Regions from separate parts of the Paraburkholderia sp. SUR17 genome, predicted to be linked through region 2. Evidence: predicted binding sites of a transcription regulator. Region 2 holds the regulator's gene; each other region holds the start of a gene.
The links. The regulator FNR, encoded in region 2, switches genes on or off when oxygen is low (the NO sensors DNR and NnrR bind a similar motif). The targets are predictions, from matches to a motif close to TTGATNNNNATCAA.

Region 1 (4,903 bases), 1.1 Mb from region 2:
TCAGGCCGCGCAGGAAACGTTGAGCGCACTGCGTATCCTGCCGTACATCCGCAGCGTGGCGATTCTCGACAAGGACGCGCACGTGTTCGCCTCGTACGGCCCCGAGGTGACGGTGCCGCGCACGCTGCAACCCTTCATCGCGGCCGAACGCGACGGCAGCACCTTCGGCTTACGGTCGGTCACGGTCAGCGCGCCCATCACGTACAACAGCGGACACTTCGGCGACGTGGTGCTGGTGGCCTCCACGGGGCAGATCCTCTCGCGCTTCGCGAGCTACGTGACGCTGCTCGTGCTGGTGTGCCTCGCATCGGTGGCGGCCTCCGGCATCGTGATGCGGCGGCTCAAGGAACGCATGTCGAGCGCGGAAAGCCAGCTTGCGTGGCTCGCCAATACGGATCCGCTCACGCATCTGCCCAATCGCCGCGCGTTCTACGACGAACTCGGCACGCGCCTTGGCGTGCCGGTGCGGCAGCGCACGCCGCTCACGCTGATGCTGGTCGATCTCGACAACTTCAAGATCGTCAACGACACGTTGGGGCACGGCGCAGGCGACGAACTGCTCGCCGCGGTGGCGCGCGAACTCAAGGCGGCGGTGGGCCGTCACGATCTGGTGAGCCGCATCGGCGGCGACGAGTTCGCAATTCTCGCCGTGGACCGCGGCAGTCCCCAGCGCAGCGCCTCGCTTGCGGTACGCGTGGTCGAACATACGCGGCGCGCTTTTCGCGTGGCGGACGTGGAGCTGCACGTGAGCGCGAGCGTGGGCTACAGCCGCTATCCCGACGACGCGCAGCGTCTCGCCGACCTCGTGAGCAGCGCGGACACGGCGCTTTACGTCGCGAAGAGCCAGGGCAAGGGTCAGGCTGTTGCGTTCCGGCCGGAGATGACCGAGGCCGCGAAACGGCGCGCACGCCTTGAGCGCGAGTTGCGCGATGCGCTCAACACCGACGCGTTCTACGTGGTCTATCAACCGAAGTTCAGCTGCGGCGCCGGTGCGATGACGGGCGTCGAGGCACTCGCGCGCTGGCATCACCCGCAGGAGGGCGAAATCTCGCCGGCCGAATTCATCGCGGTAGCGGAGATGAGCGACCTGATCGCGACGCTCGGGCTGCACGTGCTGGAAACGGCGTGCAACGACATCGCGCGGCTCAATCGCGACACGGGCGTGGCGCTCGAAGTGTCCGTGAACGTGTCGGCACGGCAGTTCAGGCATCCGCAGTTCGCGGAGCACGTGTTTTCGGCGTTGCAGGCGAGCGGACTGGATTCGTCGCTGCTCGAACTCGAACTCACGGAAAGCATGCTGATGACCGACGTGGACGACAGCGTACGGCTGCTGCGCGAATTCCAGTCGAACGGCGTGCGCGTTTCGATCGACGACTTCGGCACGGGGTATTCGTCGCTCTCGTATCTGCGCACGCTGCCCATCGATCAGCTCAAGGTTGACCGCAGCTTCGTCAAGGGGCTGCCGCGCGAGGGCAGGGAGATCGTGGAGGCCATCATCTCGATGGCGCACAGCTTCGGCCTCGAAGTGGTGGCCGAAGGCGTGGAGACGTGGGAGCAGTTCGCGTTGCTGCGCGACATTGGCTGCGACCTCGTGCAGGGGTATCTCACCGGCAGGCCCGTGCGGCTGGACGTGCTCACGGCCGACATCGTGCGCGAAAGAGCGAACCCGCCGCACCGCGCGAGCCGCGACTTGCGCGTGGGAGCGCAAGTCGTTGCGAAAGCTGCGGATCGTACGCCGCCGCTTCCTGAACAGCAGAACTGAATTCCATCAGTTTCTTGTCCGGACACAAGCTTACTGTTTGCTGTCATCGGCAAGACTTGACGTTTTCTTGTTGGACGTCAAGGTAATTTCCCGCCCGTTTCAATAGAATCCGCCGCTTACGACACGGGCGCGTTCGCGCACGCGCAACGTGTGGCGCACCCGCTGTCGTTCCCGCCGATCCGACCAGATCACCCAATCAGACCATACAAAATTCCAGGCATATCCGATGGCCAGAGCTATCTTGAAGCGGGCGTGGACCTTCGCTGCAATTGGAGTGGGCACCTGCCTTGCCGGCTGCAGCAATCTCGATGTTCTCGATCCCAAAGGCAGCGTAGGTGCTGCGGAAAAGTCTCTCATCAGCACGGCCACGTTCACGATGCTCATCGTCGTTGTGCCGGTCATTCTGCTCACGCTGCTGTTCGCATGGCGCTACCGCGCGTCGAACCGCAATGCGACCTACGCGCCGAAGTGGGCGCATTCCACGGCCATCGAAGTCGTCATCTGGACCGTGCCCACGATCATCATTCTGTTCCTCGGCGTGCTCACGTGGCGCACGACGCACGAGCTCGACCCGTACCGGCCGCTCGAATCGTCGGTGAAGCCGATCAACGTGGAAGTGGTCGCGCTGGACTGGAAGTGGCTCTTCATCTATCCCGATCTGGGCATCGCCTCGATCAACCAGCTGGCCTTCCCCGTCAACACGCCCGTGAATTTCCGCATCACGTCGGATTCGGTGATGAACTCGTTCTTCATCCCACGGCTGGGCAGCCAGATCTATGCAATGGCGGGCATGCAGACGCGTCTGCACCTGGTGGCCAACGAGGTGGGCGACTACGCGGGCGTGTCGGCCAACTTCAGCGGCAAGGGCTTTTCGGACATGAAGTTCCGTGCGCTCGCCACCACGCCTGAGCAGTTCAACGCGTGGGTGGAGCAGGTGAAGCACGCGCAGGGGCGTCTCGACATGAACGCCTACGGCACGGTCGCGCAGCCTTCGGAGAAGAATCCGGTCGAGTACTTCTCGTCCGTGGATCCGCGGCTCTTCCATAACATCATCGCGAAGTACAACAACGGCCACGTCCTCGACACGAAGGACGAGGCCTGCGGGACGAAGGGGTAAAGCATGTTCGGAAAACTCACGCTCGAGGCGATCCCGTTCGATCAGCCCATCATCATGGGTGCAGGCGCCTTCATGGGCCTTGCGGTGATCGTGGTGCTGGCTGCGCTCACCATCACCAAAAAATGGACATGGCTGTGGACCGAGTGGATCACCACGGTGGACCACAAGAAGCTCGGCATCATGTACATCATCGTGGCCACGCTCATGCTGCTGCGCGGCTTCGCGGATGCCGTGATGATGCGTCTGCAACTGGCGCTCGCCTATCATTCGCCGGGCTACCTGCCGCCGCATCACTACGATCAGGTGTTCACGGCGCACGGCGTCATCATGATCTTCTTCATGGCGATGGCGCTGATGGTGGGCCTCTTCAACCTGATCGTGCCGCTGCAGATCGGCGCGCGCGACGTGGCCTTCCCGTTCATCAACTCGCTGAGCTTCTGGATGACGGCGGTGGCCGCCATCCTGATCAACGTCTCGCTCGTGATCGGTGAGTTCGCACAGACGGGCTGGCTCGCGTATCCGCCGTTGTCGGAATTGCAGTTCAGCCCCGGCGTGGGCGTGGACTACTACATCTGGAGCCTGCAGCTTTCAGGTGTGGGCACGCTGCTGACCGGCATCAACTTCTTCGTGACGATCGTGCGCATGCGCGCACCCGGCATGACGTTCATGAAGATGCCCGTGTTCACATGGACGGCGCTGTGCTCGAACGTGCTGATCATGGCGACGTTCCCGATTCTCACGGTCGCGCTTGCGCTGCTGGGTCTGGACCGCTACCTCGGCATGCACTTCTTCACGAACGACGGCGGCGGCAACGCCATGATGTACCTGAACCTGATCTGGGCGTGGGGCCACCCCGAGGTGTACATCCTCGTGCTGCCCGCGTTCGGCATCTACTCGGAAGTCATCGCGACGTTCGCGAAGAAGCCGCTCTTCGGCTATCGCACGATGGTGTACGCCACGTGCGTGATCATGGTGCTCTCGTTCCTCGTGTGGCTGCACCACTTCTTCACGATGGGTTCCGGCGCCGACGTGAACGCGTTCTTCGGCATCATGACGATGATCATCGCGATTCCAACGGGCGTGAAGATCTTCAACTGGCTCTTCACGATGTACCGCGGGCGCATCGAGTTCACCACGCCCGTGTTGTGGACCATCGGCTTCATGATCACCTTCACCATCGGCGGCATGACCGGCGTGATGATGGCGATTCCGGGCGCGGACTTCGTGCTGCACAACAGCCTGTTCCTGATCGCGCACTTCCATAACGCAATTATTGGCGGCGTGGTGTTCGGTTACCTTGCCGGCTTCCATTACTGGTTCCCGAAGGCCTTCGGCTTCAAGCTGGACGAGAAGCTCGGCAAGCGCGCGTTCTGGTTCTGGTTCACGGGCTTCTATGCCTCGTTCATGCCGCTCTACGTGCTGGGCTTCATGGGCATGACGCGACGCCTCAACCACTACGACAATCCCGCATGGCATCCGTGGTTGATCGCGGCGGCGTTCGGCGTGGTGCTCGTGGCCATCGGCGTGCTGCATCAGATTGCGCAAGTCGTGCTCGCCGTGCGCAACCGCAACCGTCCCGACTATCGCGACGCGACGGGCGACCCGTGGAATGGCCGCACGCTCGAATGGGCCACGTCGTCGCCGCCGCCGGTCTACAACTTCGCGGTGATCCCGACGGTGCGTGAACTGGATGCGTTTGCCCACATGAAGGAAACGGGGCATGGCCTCGGCGTCAAGGCGTCGTCGTATCGCGACATCCACATGCCGTCAAACACGGGCGCGGGCTTCTTCGTCGCCGTGTTCAGCCTCGCACTCGGCTTCGCGCTGGTGTGGCACATCTGGTGGCTCGTGATCGCGTCGCTCGTCGCAGTGGCGGCAACCGTCATCATTCACAGCTTCGGCGACAACGACGGCTACATCATTCCCGCGGCGAAGGTTCGCGAGATCGAAGATGAAATCCGCCGCCGTGCGGAAGGTGAAGAACGCGGCCTCGTGCCCGAATCCGTGGAGGCCTGAGCATGGCA
Region 2 (4,903 bases):
GTAGCGCCGGCCGCGCGGCGGCGCTTCTCCAAAACTGCGATGGTGAGGTCGGGACGCTGCGCGGCCTTCAGCACGCAGGCGGGGATGCGCTCCAGTTCGCGCGTGCTGGCCGGCTCCGTGCGTGTCGCGGCGCGCAGGGTGCCGGGGCTTTGGCCCGTGACATCGCGAAACACGCGTCCGAACGTGCCGAGGCTCTCCCAGCCCGTGGCGAAGGCGATCTCGGTGACGCTCAGTTCGGTGTCGCGCAGCAGGGCGATGGCCTGCTCGATGCGACGCGTGAGCAGATAGCGGTGCGGCGGCACGCCGAAGGCACGCTTGAACGAGCGCGCGAAGTGGGCCTCGGAGACGCCGCTGACCTGCGCAAGACGCCCGACGGGCCAGGCCTCGTGCGAGGCGGCGTCCATGCGGTCTTTGGCGCGCAGCAGGCGGCGGAGCAGGGCGGGGTCTTCGAGGGCGCCGTCGGTTGCCGAAGCAGGACACAAAGCAGGCGAGGCGGCACGACGGTCTGATCGGGCGGGCATGCGTCTTCGGACAGTGAGTGGGCTGGCGGGATGCCGTAGTTTAGGCTGCATCGTGTGGCAGGAGTGAAGGTGGCAGGGGCCGCCGAAGCTGGCCGGGCCTCAGGCCCTATGCTGCGCGGCACCAGACAGCACCAGTTGTCCCCAGATCAGCCCCAGCCGAATGGCAGCAGTCTGGCGTTTTGCCCGGCCTTGTCCTGCCGGCAGCGCGATCCCGCCACACGTAGTACGCTTCGCGCCAGAGCCCTGCCCGCCTGTCATTCCCGAATTGGACCGCCATGCCCTCACATTTCTCCTGCACGATGTGCGGCCGCTGCTGCCGGGATCTGCGTCTTCCGTTGAGCCTTGCCGAAGCGGCGGGCTGGCTGCGCGACGGCGGAGAAACGCAGTTGCTCTGCGACGCGATTCCGTGGCCCGTCGAGCCGGCCGCCGACGATCGCCTCGCGGCCTACAAGTTCAGGCGTTCCTTCCCGGCGATGAGCGGCACGCTGCCGTTACGCGTAATCGTGACCGTCGTGGCCGCGTTCGACGGGCCGTGCCCGCATTTGCAAGCCGACCTGCGCTGCGGTGCGTACGATCGCCGGCCGCGCGTGTGTCGCATTTATCCGGCGGAGATCAATCCGTTCATCGAGCTTCAGCCGGCCGCCAAACTGTGTCCGCCCGAGGCATGGGATGAACGTCATCCCGTGCTCGAAGTGGCGGGGCGTTATGCGGACCCGTCGCTCGTGGCGACTATCGAGGCTTTCCGCGAGGCCGATATCCACGACGTCGGAGCCAAACGCAAACTCTGCGACGTGCTGGGCGTGCGCACGGCGGCGTTGGCGAACGAGGGCTTTGTGGTGATCGCGCCGGGGCGCGAGCCGATGGCGAATGCAATCGCTGCGGCAATGCGCGAGGACGAAGTCGTTGGCGAAGATGCGAACCCGGCATCGTGGATCTTGATTTCGAACCGTCGCAGCACACGTGACACGTTGGCTTCCGTCGATGCAGAGGCACGCGCACCGGACGCCTTGCCCGACCTGCACGAATACCTCGGGTTTCACGCGGCAAGCGGCGAGTGATTGGGCGGGGGTGATGGTGGCCGGCGATACGGCGCATCGCGCAAATCGCGGCCGACAAAATCAAACAGCCCAAAAAAAAGACGGCGCATTGCTGCGCCGTCAAAGCACACACCTCTTTCGAGGCACTTGCACCCACTCATTCGCCGGAACCATCCGGCTAACCTTACGTCCTCAACATTGGCCGCACTGTCATGCGCGGCCAACAGACATGCTGCGTACTGCCGCGTGCAACGCTCACACGCGGGCCAGTCCTTCCATATTCGTGATGCGGATCTGCTTGCCGTGCGTATCGACGAGCTTCTCGCGCTGGAACTTCGAGAACATCCGGCTGACCGTTTCGAGCTTCATGCCCAGGTAGCAGCCAATTTCTTCGCGCGTCATGCGCAGGTGGAATTCGGAGGCCGAGTAGCCACGCGACTTGAAGCGGCTCGACAGATTCAGCAGGAACGTGGCGAGGCGTTGCTCCGCGCTCATCGTGCCCAGCAGCATCATGAGGCCCGACTCGCGGACGATCTCGCCGCTCATCATCTGGTGCACGTGATGCTGCATCGACTTCACTTCGCGGCACACCACTTCGAGCAGGCCGAAGGGAATGATGCAGACCTGGCTGTCTTCCAGCGCGACGGCGTCGCAGCTGTGGCGGCCCGCGTAGACACCGTCGAGGCCCATCGCATCGCCGGCAATCTGGAAGCCCGTGACCTGCTCGCGGCCATCGCGATGAATCACCACGGTCTTGAACGAACCGACGCGCACCGCGTAGATGCTCTGGAACGCATCGTTGCCGCGATACAGCGCTTCGCCGCGGCGCACGTTGCGCGTGGTGCAGATGATCGAGTCGAGCCGTTCGAGCTCCGCCGTGGTCAGGCTGGGCGGCAGGCAGATGGCGCGCATCGAGCAGGTGGAGCAGCGCGTCACGGCGCGCTTGGCGGTGTCGGCACGCGTATCGGCCGGTGCGTCGACAGGGGCAATCGGGTACGTCTGATAGCCGGTGTGGGGCGAGCCAGACGAAACAGCTACGTCGCAGGCGGTACTCGAATACATGTCAATCTCCTAGGCGACAGCACGCGTGCGATGCGTGCGGGCAATTGCTTCAACGGCGCTGCGGGCTTCTTCGAATTCGGCTGTCTTGTCGAAGAAGTACTGCGCTCCCGCCGCGAGGCTTGCTTCGCGAAATGCCGGACCTGCGTGATTCGTCAACATCATCGTGACCACAGGCTGGTTCGCTGCGGTAACGGCTTCAATCAGTTGGAGGCCGTTGCCTTGCGCGAGCCGTAGATCGGCGATCACGAGATCCGGGCAGGATGTTGCAATTCCTTCGAGCGCGGCGGATACGTCTTCCGCTTCTCCCACCACGCACACTCCGTCGATCCTGCCGAGCGAGAGCGAGATTCTTCGTCTCACCGGTACCGAGTCTTCCGCGAGGAAGACTTTCAGCTTGGCGGACCGTTCTGATTTCATGGGTGCAAGTATGGTCTGCGATTCACGGAATTTAAATCGGCGACGGTTGAACTTTCAGTAGGGCGGAAGGAATGCGTGTAGGTCGATTCCTACAGCGGGCGGGGTGTTTGCCGGGCGGCCGGTGTGCCCTGTGAGGCCTTGAATGCGGCGATATGCCGCCGTTCGGCTGGCTCGCGCTTTACTGCGCTTCATGCGCGATTCATCAGCGCTTTGGTCGATCTTTTTAGTCGGTCTTTCTAGTCGGTCTTTTAATCAGCGCTTTTATGAGCGCCTTGAGGAGCGTTGCGCAGGCGAGCGTGAAACGAACCGGAACAGGTTGCCCGCGCAACGGCAGGAGAGTGGGCAGCAGAACGCAAAGCGACGACGCAGGGCATACCTTCGCGCCTTGCGGTTTTCGTCAGACTTCGTCGTTGTCGTCGAACAGCTTGTGCCGCATCGCATAGCGCACCAGCGCGGCTTCGTGCGGCATCTGCATCTTTTCGAGAATGCGCGTTTTATAGGTGCTCACGGTCTTCGCGCTCACGCATAGCTCCTGCGCGATTTCGGAGATGCTCTGGCCCGCCGCGATGCGGCGGAACACGTCGAACTCGCGGTCGGAGAGGCGCTGGTGCGGCAGCGTGTCCGCGGGCTCGTTGAGGCTCTGCGCGAAGCGCTCGGCCATGGCGAGGCTCACGTAGACACCGCCCGCGGCCACCTTCGTCACCGCGGAAACAAGCTCCGTGCTGGCACTTTCCTTCGTGAGATAGCCCGACGCACCCGCCTTGAACGCACGCACCGCGTATTGCTGCTCGGCATGCATGGTGAGCACGAGAATGCGCAGATTCGGTTTCTCGTCCTTGATCTGCCGGATCAGTTCGACGCCGTTGCGCCCCGGCATGGAAAGGTCGAGCACGAGCACCTGCGCTTCGGTGGAGCGTGTGAGCGCAATCGTCGTCGCGCCGTCCCACGCTTCGCCGGCCACCTCGAAGCCGCTGGCGTTCTGCAGGATATGGCGCAGCCCGTCGCGTACCAGCGTATGGTCGTCGGCGATCAGTACCTTGATCATGAAAGTGTCTCTTCCTGTTGCACGGCCTCGCGAGGGAAGGTGACGGTGAGGGCGAAGCCCTTGCCGTCGGCCGTGTCGATCGCAACCGAGCCGCCCAGCATATGGGCGCGCTCGCGAATGCCGATGATACCGAACGACTTGCCGGCGCGACCGTTCGTCCCATTCGCAAAGTGGGTACTGCCCGGGGCGTTGGCGCCGTCTGCGCCGGCAGGGTGGCTGCCGCGTCCGTTATCGCTCACGCGCAGCACGCAGAAGTTGCCCTCCACGCGCAGCATGAGTTCCACGCGCGTGGCCTCGGCATGCTTGGCGACATTGGTGAGGGCTTCCTGGACGATGCGAAAGAGCGTGGTCGCGCTCGTGCGCGAGAAATTCGTGTCGCCGGGGGCGATGCGCCGGTCCACCTCGATGCCGTAGCGGTGTGTGAAGTCGCCCGCGAGCCAGTCGATGGCGGGCAACAGGCCCAGGTCGTCGAGCATCACGGGACGCAGGTCGGCGGCAATGCGGCGCACGGAAGCCACGGTGGCGTCGATGAGCCGCCGCATGCTGCGAAGCTGCTCCAGCGTGTCGGTGCTTGCGCCGGAATCGGGCCCCACCATGTGTTCCAGCGCGGAGAGATCCATTTTCAGGGCGGTGAGCTGCTGGCCCAGATCGTCGTGCAACTCGCGCGCGATGCGGGTCTTTTCCTCTTCGCGCACGTTTTGGAGGTTGGCGGAGAGTTCGCGCAATTCCTCGCGCGACTGCTTGAGATCGTTTTCAGCGCGCACGCGCTCGGTCACGTCGCGCAGCATCACCGTATAGAGCTTGCCGGTGGCGTCGCGGAT
Region 3 (4,903 bases), on a different replicon from region 2:
CGTTCCCTCCACCCAGCGCATCACGCCGTGATGCTGGCGCGCGCCCACCACGAGCAGATCCGCCTGCCAGGCGTTCGCTTCGGCCATCAGCGCATCGACCACGCTGCCGCCGTGCTGCGAGAGGTCGATAACCTCGGTTTCGATCGCGGCGTTGCTGGGCGCGAGCAGCGCTTTGGCGTGGCTCAGCGCGTCTGCCGCGTCGCGCCGCAACTCGGCGCGTGCCACGTCGAGCGTGCTGCCGACGAATCCGCCGGTCGGCACGAGCGTGCGCGGGTTCTCCGCCACGCTTACGAGGCGGACCTGGTTCTCGGGCCGCAGCAGGTTTTGCACGTAGGCAAGCGCCTGCTGGGAGGCGGCCGACGCGTCGACGGCGATGAGTACGCGGGTTGGCAGAGCGAAGGGCGTGTCGGTGGAGGTGGCGGCATTCACGGTGGGTGTCCTGCGGAAGGTTGAAGGGAGCGTGTAAGCGATTCTGTAATCCACCCGCCTGCCGTTTCTTGACCACGATCAAGCGCCCTTGGTAACGCGGCCGACCGTGGGGGCGGACATCTCCCGCTTACCTGCCCCTCATGCACGGCTCACATCCGCGCGGCTTGCGCGAGGTGTTCTCGTTGTCGGGTGGGGAGGGGCGCGTTGCCTGCACGGCGGCCGGGAAGGCGCGGTCGCGTACGCGAGCGTGTCGGCGTGCGACAGATACGTTGGGTACGAAGCGGAAGGGATGAGGCGCCTTCGTGCGAGGCCGCCTCGTGCCGCGCAGGCGACGTGAGCGGGAGTGGGGGAACAGAAGGGGATGTCGACTGGTCGGGCGTGTCGAATCAGGGCTCGGGACCCGCGGCCCTGATTCGTTGCGCTCTAGGGCCCCACGCGCAGCACGATGCCGGAGGAGATCTGCACCAGCAGGTAATCGCCACCCACGCCGATCCACGTGTAACCGCGCGGCGGCGGCCCGAGACGGTAGGCGCGCCAGTCGTCGATGACGTACTGGCGGTCGCGGTATTCGGGCGGCAGGCGATCGCCTTTGCGCCAGTGGCCCGGCGCGTAGGCGGACGCGCCCGGACCCTCGGGGCTGTGGCCCGGCGGCATGCGCTCGGGGCCATGCCCCCGGCCGTGACCCTGCTCGCCTTTGCCGTGATCGCCTCTTCCGTGGTCGTCGTGCGGCGGTTGCGCGCTGACGGCCGACGCAGCCAGCATGCCGGTGACGATCAGCGACCCGAGAAACACGCGCGATTTCTTCATGGCTTTCTCCTGTGCGGGGTGGTGATTGCCGGAGTGGCAGAGGCAGGCTAGCACCCGATGCGCCATTGCGCCATCGAACGAGTCAGTGCGGGGTCAGTGCGACCCGCCGCGCATGGACTGCCGCTATCGTCGACAAGCGGCTGCGCTCAAGGGCGCAGCAGATCGAGCCCGGCAAACACGATGACGCCGCTTAGTGCCATGAAGGGCACCGAGTGCCGGCCCAGATAGAGCGTGGCTGCCGCCAGCCAGCTCGCAACGAAAAACGCTCCGATTCGCTTCATGTCGTGTGCGCGCCGTGAAAGGCGCGTTCCCGATAGTGATTGAGGGTGCCGGCGATGCCGATTGTGCGAGGACTTCGCCGCCGTGTGTGGTCCGGCGTTTGCCGTGCTTGCCGGCTCACTCGCGAGGCGCCGTGTGCCGGGGGCTCCCGCGCTGCAGACCGCGTGATGGCGATCGCCCGCCGGAAAAATGCAAATTATAGGGTTTTCCCTTGGCCGACGACGGGCGTGCCGCCAGGCCAGGGACACGGAGCGGCTCATCGGCGTGCGTGGAAGTGTCTCGTGCAACGCCCCGTGTGCGGATTGATTGCGGTCAAGGCTGGCTTTCGTGGCGGCACGATACTTTTTAAAGGACGTCAGTCGGTTTGCTGCGGGCCGTCCGTCGTCCGCGAATTGCCACGAATTGCCGCGATTGCCGCGAGGAGAAACATCATGGTGCCGTCCGCCATGCATACGGCCGTGCAGGCCATCATCAGGGAACACCAGCAGCTCGCCGTGGTGGTCGGTGGCATGCAGCGTTTCATCGAGCTTGTCGATGCCCACGCGCAAACGCCCGACGCCATCGTGTTCCGCGCGATGCTTTACTACATTCGCGAATATCCCGAGCAGATCCATCACCCGAAGGAAGACTGCTATCTGTTCGCGCGGCTGCGCATGCGCACGGCGGATCTCGACGAGATCATCGAGGAACTGGAGCACCAGCACGCGCAAGGCGAAGCGAAGGTGCGCGAACTGGAGCGCGTGTTCACGCGCTACGAACTCGCGGACGAGGCGGCCTTCGCGGCACTGCGCGACAGCGTCTACGAATACGCGCGGTTCTTCGCGGAACACCGCCGCCTCGAAGAAGAACTGATCCTGCCGGCCGCGCTGCGTTTCCTGACCCGCGAAGACTGGATCGAGGTTGACGCCGCGTTCGGCGCCAATCGCGACCCATTCGAAGGCATGAAGACGGAGAGCGACCTCGACCACCTGTTCGAGATGGTGGTGAAGGCTATTCCCGATCTTGGCGGCTGAAGGGCTGCGTCTGCACGTATGGAGCCGCGGCGTGCGGCGTGCGTTTCTTCCGCCCGCCGCCCGTCTTTCACCAACGCATCAAGCCACCGATCAGAAGAACCCCAGCGGCTGCTCGCTGTAGCTCACCAGCAGGTTCTTGGTCTGCTGGTAGTGGTCGAGCATCATCTTGTGCGTCTCGCGGCCGATACCCGACTGCTTGTAGCCGCCGAATGCCGCATGCGCCGGATACGCGTGGTAGCAGTTCGTCCACACGCGGCCCGCCTGGATCGCGCGGCCGAAGCGGTACGCACGCGTGCCGTCGCGCGTCCACACGCCGGCGCCCAGGCCGTACAGCGTGTCGTTGGCAATCTCCAGCGCTTCTTCCTCGGTCTTGAACGTCGTGACGGACACCACCGGCCCGAAGATCTCTTCCTGGAAGATGCGCATGCGGTTGTGGCCGCGGAACACCGTGGGCTTCACGTAGTAGCCCTTCGAGAGTTCGCCCGCGAGCACGTTGCGCTCGCCGCCCGTGAGGCACTGCGCGCCTTCCTGACGGCCCAGGTCGATGTACGAGAGGATCTTTTCCAGCTGCTCCTGCGAGGCCTGCGCGCCGATCATCGTCTTCGGGTCCAGCGGGTGGCCCTGCTGCACGGCGGCCACGCGCTTGAGCGCACGTTCCATGAAGCGGTCGTAGATCTTCTCGTCGATCAGCACGCGCGACGGGCACGTGCAGACCTCGCCCTGGTTCAGCGCGAACATCGCGAAGCCTTCCAGTGCCTTGTCGAAGTAGCCGTCGTCGCGGTCCATCACGTCGGCGAAGAAGATGTTCGGGCTCTTGCCGCCCAGCTCGAGCGTCACCGGAATGATGTTCTCGCTCGCGTACTGCATGATCAGGCGGCCCGTGGTGGTCTCGCCCGTGAAGGCGACCTTCGCGATGCGCTTGCTGGTGGCAAGCGGCTTGCCCGCTTCCAGGCCAAAGCCGTTCACGACGTTGAGCGTGCCCTTGGGCAGGATGTCCTGGATGAGTTCCATGAGGACCAGGATGGAAGCGGGCGTCTGCTCGGCGGGCTTGAGCACGATGCAGTTGCCGGCGGCGAGCGCCGGGGCGATCTTCCAGGCGGCCATCAGGATCGGGAAGTTCCACGGAATGATCTGGCCGACCACGCCGAGGGGCTCGTGGAAGTGATAGGCGACGGTGTCGTGATCGACCTCGCACACGGAGCCTTCCTGGGCGCGGATGCAGCCGGCGAAGTAGCGGAAGTGGTCGATGGCGAGCGGGATGTCGGCGGCCAGGGTTTCGCGCAGGGGCTTGCCGTTGTCGATGGTTTCGGCCACGGCGAGGCGCTGCAGGTTGGCTTCCATGCGGTCGGCGATGCGGTTGAGCACGCTCGCGCGCTCGGCGGGCGAGGCTTTGCCCCAGGCGTCCTTGGCGCGGTGCGCGGCATCGAGCGCGAGTTCGACGTCTTCGGCGCGCGAGCGCGGAATCGAGGTGAACGGCTCGCCGGTGATGGGCGAGACGTTGTCGAAATACTCGCCGCCGACGGGCTTCACCCATTCGCCGCCGATGAAGTTGCCGTACTGCTTCTTGTAGGGGTATTCGGTGGTCAGGAACTGCATTTCCGCGTGGTTCATGATGTCTCTCCTCCATGGATGGGACGGCATCCGTGCCTGCACGTCCGGCAGGTTCCGCACTGAATCCGCACTGAAGCGCGGGAAAACACGGATGCGTTGATCTGATGTGCGCTTCGCGCTGGGCACCCGTTCAGCGAGAACCATGCCATTGCGAGTTTGCGTGGGCCACGTGGGGCGCGTGCAACGCGAGGCGCCGTTCAACACGCGATTGAGCACGCGATCCAACGCTTCATCCCGTTCGTTAGGAACGCCCCCGACTCAAGGGACTGTTCCCTCCGGCAACACACGCGGCGTGCGGCTGTACCAGACTGCAACACCTCGAACGCGCGACCTGCGTTCCGCATCGCCCAACGTTTCGCGCTTCATCCCCTGCCACGCAAGGCAAATCGCTAAAGAAGGCTTGAGGCAGATCAATGGCATGCGACTTGCAAAAAGCGGCGCGCTGCCATTGACGCTCACCGGACGATGGCGCCGCAACCGGGCATCGCCCTCGATAAATCGACAGGAGACAAGGATGAAAGCACGTTTAGCAACGGCTACGCGGCCCACGGCGCTCGCCCTGGGCGTCGCGCTGGCCGCGAGTCTCGGCCTGGCCGCCATTGCCGCCACGGCCGCGAATGCCGACGAGTATCCGGCCGTGACCTACGACCGCCTCGCGTCGGCGCAAGACGATCCCGGTTGGCTCACCTACTACCGCACCTATAACGGTCACGCGCATTCGCCGCTCAAGCAGATCGACACGTCCAACGTGAAGACGCTCAAGC
Region 4 (4,903 bases), on a different replicon from region 2:
CGAACTTGCCCGCGAGGATGAGCTTCGCGACCGGATTCTCGATCTCCTGCTGGATCGCGCGCTTGAGCGGCCGCGCGCCGAACAGCGGGTCGTAGCCGACCTTGCCGATCTGATCGAGCGCTTCCTCGGATACCACGAGTTGCATGTCGAGCTTCGCGAGCCGCTCGTGCAACCGCTCCAGCTGGATCTTCGCAATCGACTGGATGTTCGACCGGTCGAGCGCGTGGAACACCACGACTTCGTCGATGCGGTTCAAGAACTCGGGCCGGAAATGCTGCTTGACCTCGCCCCACACGGCGTCTTTCACCGCTTCCTGCGGTTCGCCCGACATCGCCTGGATCAGGTGCGAGCCGAGGTTCGACGTCATCACGATCACCGTGTTCTTGAAGTCGACGGTACGGCCCTGGCCATCGGTCATGCGCCCGTCGTCCAGCACCTGCAGCAGCACATTGAACACGTCCGGATGCGCCTTCTCGATTTCGTCGAGCAGGATCACGCTGTACGGTTTGCGGCGCACCGCTTCCGTGAGGTAGCCGCCCTCCTCGTAGCCCACATAGCCCGGCGGCGCGCCGATCAGCCGTGCGACGCTGTGCTTTTCCATGAACTCGCTCATGTCGATGCGGATGAGATGTTCTTCCGAATCGAACAGGAACGAAGCCAGCGCCTTGCACAACTCGGTCTTGCCCACGCCGGTCGGGCCGAGGAACAGGAACGAGCCGTACGGCCGGTTCGGGTCCGCGAGACCCGCGCGCGAGCGGCGAATGGCATCGGCCACTGCGGTGATCGCCTCGTCCTGCCCGACCACGCGCTCATGCAGCTTCGCCTCGATCTGCAACAGCTTTTCGCGCTCGCCCTGCATCATCCGCGAAACGGGAATGCCCGTGGCGCGCGACACGACTTCGGCGATTTCCTCCGCGCCCACCTGGGTGCGCAACAGACGCGGGCGGCTCGGGTTTTGCTGCTCTTTCGCTTCGGCCTGCGTGACCTGCTTCAGTTGCGCCTCGAGTTGCGGCAGTTTGCCGTACTGCAATTCGGCAACCTTCTCGAGCTTGCCCTCACGCTGCAGACGCGCGATGTCGGCACGCGTGCGCTCGATCTCTTCCTTCAGTTGCGCGCTGCCCTGTACCGCGGCCTTCTCGGCGGTCCAGATTTCTTCGAGGTCCGAATATTCGCGGTTGAGCCGCTCGATTTCCTCTTCGATCAGTTGCAGGCGCTTTTGCGAGGCCTCGTCCTTCTCCTTCTTGACGGCTTCGCGCTCGATCTTCAACTGGATCAGGCGCCGGTCCAGACGGTCCATCTCCTCGGGCTTCGAGTCGATTTCCATCTTGATCTTCGAAGCCGCTTCGTCGATCAGGTCGATCGCCTTGTCCGGCAGGAAGCGGTCCGTGATGTAGCGATGCGAAAGCTCCGCGGCCGCGACGATCGCCGGGTCGGTAATCTCGACGCCGTGGTGCAGCTCGTACTTCTCCTGCAGACCGCGCAGGATCGCAATGGTGGCCTCGACCGTCGGCTCGTCGACGAGCACCTTCTGGAAGCGGCGTTCGAGCGCGGCGTCCTTCTCGATGTACTTGCGGTACTCGTCGAGCGTCGTGGCGCCGATGCAGTGCAGTTCGCCGCGCGAAAGCGCCGGCTTCAGCATGTTGCCGGCGTCCATCGCGCCTTCGGCTTTGCCCGCGCCCACCATGGTGTGGATCTCGTCGATGAAGACGATGGTCTGGCCTTCGTCTTTCGCGATGTCGTTGAGCACGGCCTTCAGGCGCTCTTCGAACTCGCCGCGGTACTTCGCGCCCGCGAGCAGCGCCGCCATGTCGAGCGAGAGCACGCGCTTGCCCTTGAGCGTCTCGGGCACTTCGCCGTTGACGATGCGCTGGGCGAGCCCTTCCACGATCGCGGTCTTGCCGACGCCCGGCTCGCCGATCAGCACCGGATTGTTCTTCGTGCGGCGCTGCAGGATCTGGATGGAGCGGCGGATCTCGTCGTCGCGGCCAATCACGGGATCGAGCTTGCCGGCGCGGGCGCGTTCGGTCAGGTCGACGGTGTACTTCTTCAGGGCTTCACGCTGGCTCTCGGCATCCTGGCTGTGCACTTGAGCACCGCCGCGCACGGCCGCAATCGCGGCTTCGAGCGCCTTGCGCGTGAGACCGTGCTGGCGCGCGATGCGGCCCGCCTCGCCCTTGTCGTCGGCCACGGCGAGCAGGAACATCTCGCTCGCGATGTAGGTGTCGTTGAGCTTCTGCGCTTCCTTGTCGGCCTGATTGAGCAGGCCGAGCAGTTCGCGGCCGATCTGCACGTTGCCGTCGGTGCCCTGCACCTGCGGCAGCCGCGTGATCGCGTCGTTAAGCGCGGTCTGCAGCGCCTGCACATGCACGCCCGCACGCGAGAGCAGCGAGCGCGCCGAACCGTCTTCCTGCGCGACGAGCGCCGCCAGCAGGTGCACGGGTTCGATGTACTGGTTGTCGTGGCCGACCGCGAGACTCTGCGCGTCCGACAGGGCTTCCTGGAACTTGGTGGTGAGTTTGTCGATTCTCATTGATGAGCGCTCCAATTCTGACTGTCACCAAAATGAGGCGCTTCAGGGCGGTTTCAAGGCACTTTTTGCATGCTTTCGCACGCGGCGGCACGTTTTTGCGAAAAACGATGCGCGCGGAACCGTCCTGCGCCGAAGGTCTGCAACACAGTGCACTCGCGGCGCGCGAGGGTGTTGACGAGCGTCAAACGGTGCCGGAACCGGGCATCCGGGCGGACCGGCTAATCGGAACGTCGATGGGAGCGTCTGAAGCCGGTACGTCTCAGATCGAACCGGCGGGAGCCTGCACGATCGGTACGGCAACCGGAATACCGAGCAGCGCCGCAAGCTGGCCCGGCGGCTCGATGAGTTCGGCCACCGTGTGGCGATCGAGCTCGGCGAAGAACGCGGCACGCGCGGCTTCGAGCACGTGCTTGAGTCGGCATTGAGGATCGATCACACAGCCGCGCCGCACGCCTTTACTGTCCGGAAAGCAGCCCACCAGCGCAAAGTCGGTTTCCGTGGCGCGGATGATCTCGCCCACCGTGAGTGCGCGCGAGGCGGGAGCGAGCCGCAGCCCGCCATTGCGGCCGCGCACCGTCTCCACCCAGCCCAGTTCGCCGAGTTGCTGCACCACCTTCATCAGATGATTTTTCGAAACGCCGTAGGCGTCGGAAATTTCCTGGATGGTCGAAAGTCCTTCGTCGCGGGCCGCCAGGTACAGGATCACGCGGAGCGAGTAGTCGGTATAGTCAGTCAGTCTCATGGCAACGAGTCGGCCTTCGACGCGCGTTTCGCGTAAAAGACCCTGTCCGTTTCGGGGTTGCGGCAATCGACGGCGCGCCATAACATGCGCCGTTGATGCTCGTTTTTGAGGGCAATGTCAGCTATTGTCCTTCAGTTTCGCTGTTTGCGGAGCCTGTGCTCATTCATGGGGCATATCTCCCGATGACCGGACAAAGGCCGCTACCGCGCCTCTGTCTCACCACTACCACGCTTCATGACGCCGTCCGCTTCACTTTCCAGCGCTGCCGCCCCGGCCACGCGCCACCCCGAACCGACCACCGAAAATATTCGAGCGCTGGTCTACGCGTTCTACGACCGCGTGCGCGCCGACCCGCTCCTCGGCCCCGTGTTCGACACCGCGCTCGCCGGCCGCTGGGACACCCATTTGCCGAAAATGTGTACGTTCTGGGCGAGTCTCGTGCTCGGCGAGAAGGGTTATCGCGGCAATGTCCAGCAGGCGCACGAGCCGCTGCCCGGCGTCGAGCCGAAGCACTTCAGCCAGTGGCTCTACCTGTTTCTCGATACCGTGGAAGCGCGCTACGAACCGGCTGCCGCGGTCCGCTTCATGGAGCCCGCACTGCGTATCGCACAAAGCCTCCAGTTGAGCCGCTTCGGCTGGGACTACGCGATTCCGCCGGAGCAGCAGGCGCTGCTCGAGCGGGTTGCGCCGCGCCGGTCGGCTCACGGCGACAGTCACGCCGGGCACGATGCCGGGCGCGATAGCCCAGTCGGCGAACCCTTCCCGGCAAAGATCATTGGACGTGGAGCGGACGCGTCGTAACGACGTCGCCGCGCGGCGACAGCTTCAATGGTGCAGCACGGCAGCGGCTACTTCGCCGCGTTACCCGACTTGATGCCCCAGCGCGCCAGCGCCGCGTCGTCGGACTCGCGCGCATCCACCCAGCGCTCGCCGGCCGCGGTCTTTTCCTTCTTCCAGAACGGCGCCTGGGTCTTCAGGTAATCCATCACGAACTCGCACGAGGCGAACGCGTCACCACGATGCGCGGAAGTGGTCGCCACGAGCACGATCTGGTCGAGCGGATAAAGCTTGCCCACGCGATGAACGATCAGCACGTCCACACCCGGCCAGCGATCACGAGCCGCATCGACAATGTCGGCGAGCGCTTTTTCGGTCATGCCCGGATAGTGCTCGAGCTCCATTGCTTCGACGCCGCTGCCTTCGTTGAGGTCGCGCACGGTGCCGACAAAACAGGCCACGGCGCCGATGCGCGGATTCTGCGCGCGCAGCGCCGCCACCTCGGCGGAAAGGTCGAAGTCTTCGGTCTGGACGCGCACGGTCATGGCGTACCTCCTGAGTGTGCGCAACGCGCTCAGCCGCCCGTGACGGGCGGGAAGAACGCCACTTCGCAACCCTCGGTAATGCGCGTGCCGGCGTCCGTCATCACGTGGTTGCAGGCCATGCGTAGCGCGCGCCCTTCGGCGAGCGTGTCGGCCCAGACGCCGCCGCGCGCGCGCAGCCAGCCGCGCACGTCGCCGATGGTCGCGATGCCGTCCGGCACCTCGACGGATTCATGCGCGACGCCCAACGCCTCACGCACGCTCGCGAAAAATTTCAGCTGGATCTTCATGTAATCAAGCGGCGCCGGCCCT

Region 1: the regulator FNR is predicted to act here: its motif matches at 1,830-1,843, upstream of cyoA (ubiquinol oxidase subunit II).
Region 3: the regulator FNR is predicted to act here: its motif matches at 1,818-1,831, upstream of P2869_RS03045 (hemerythrin domain-containing protein).
Region 4: the regulator FNR is predicted to act here: its motif matches at 2,702-2,715, upstream of clpB (ATP-dependent chaperone ClpB).

What each region holds. Positions count from the first base shown of each region.
Region 1 covers NZ_CP120509.1:2,747,623-2,752,525, reverse strand. Annotated here, with positions in the region: gene P2869_RS29500 (EAL domain-containing protein) at 1-1,762, shown strand, start outside; gene cyoA (ubiquinol oxidase subunit II) at 1,989-2,879, shown strand; gene cyoB (cytochrome o ubiquinol oxidase subunit I) at 2,883-4,895, shown strand; gene cyoC (cytochrome o ubiquinol oxidase subunit III) at 4,898-4,903, shown strand, end outside.
Region 2 covers NZ_CP120509.1:1,629,476-1,634,378, reverse strand. Annotated here, with positions in the region: gene P2869_RS24660 (AraC family transcriptional regulator) at 1-521, opposite strand, end outside; gene P2869_RS24655 (YkgJ family cysteine cluster protein) at 797-1,579, shown strand; gene fnr (fumarate/nitrate reduction transcriptional regulator Fnr) at 1,814-2,620, opposite strand; gene P2869_RS24645 (response regulator transcription factor) at 2,630-3,037, opposite strand; gene P2869_RS24640 (response regulator transcription factor) at 3,435-4,082, opposite strand; gene P2869_RS24635 (PAS domain S-box protein) at 4,079-4,903, opposite strand, start outside.
Region 3 covers NZ_CP120508.1:665,483-670,385, forward strand. Annotated here, with positions in the region: gene P2869_RS03030 (universal stress protein) at 1-429, opposite strand, end outside; gene P2869_RS03035 (RcnB family protein) at 853-1,236, opposite strand; gene P2869_RS03040 (hypothetical protein) at 1,383-1,517, opposite strand; gene P2869_RS03045 (hemerythrin domain-containing protein) at 1,947-2,528, shown strand; gene adh (aldehyde dehydrogenase) at 2,619-4,139, opposite strand; gene P2869_RS03055 (methanol/ethanol family PQQ-dependent dehydrogenase) at 4,654-4,903, shown strand, end outside.
Region 4 covers NZ_CP120508.1:2,038,110-2,043,012, forward strand. Annotated here, with positions in the region: gene clpB (ATP-dependent chaperone ClpB) at 1-2,530, opposite strand, end outside; gene P2869_RS08980 (Rrf2 family transcriptional regulator) at 2,790-3,272, opposite strand; gene P2869_RS08985 (group III truncated hemoglobin) at 3,507-4,073, shown strand; gene moaE (molybdopterin synthase catalytic subunit MoaE) at 4,121-4,594, opposite strand; gene moaD (molybdopterin converting factor subunit 1) at 4,624-4,881, opposite strand.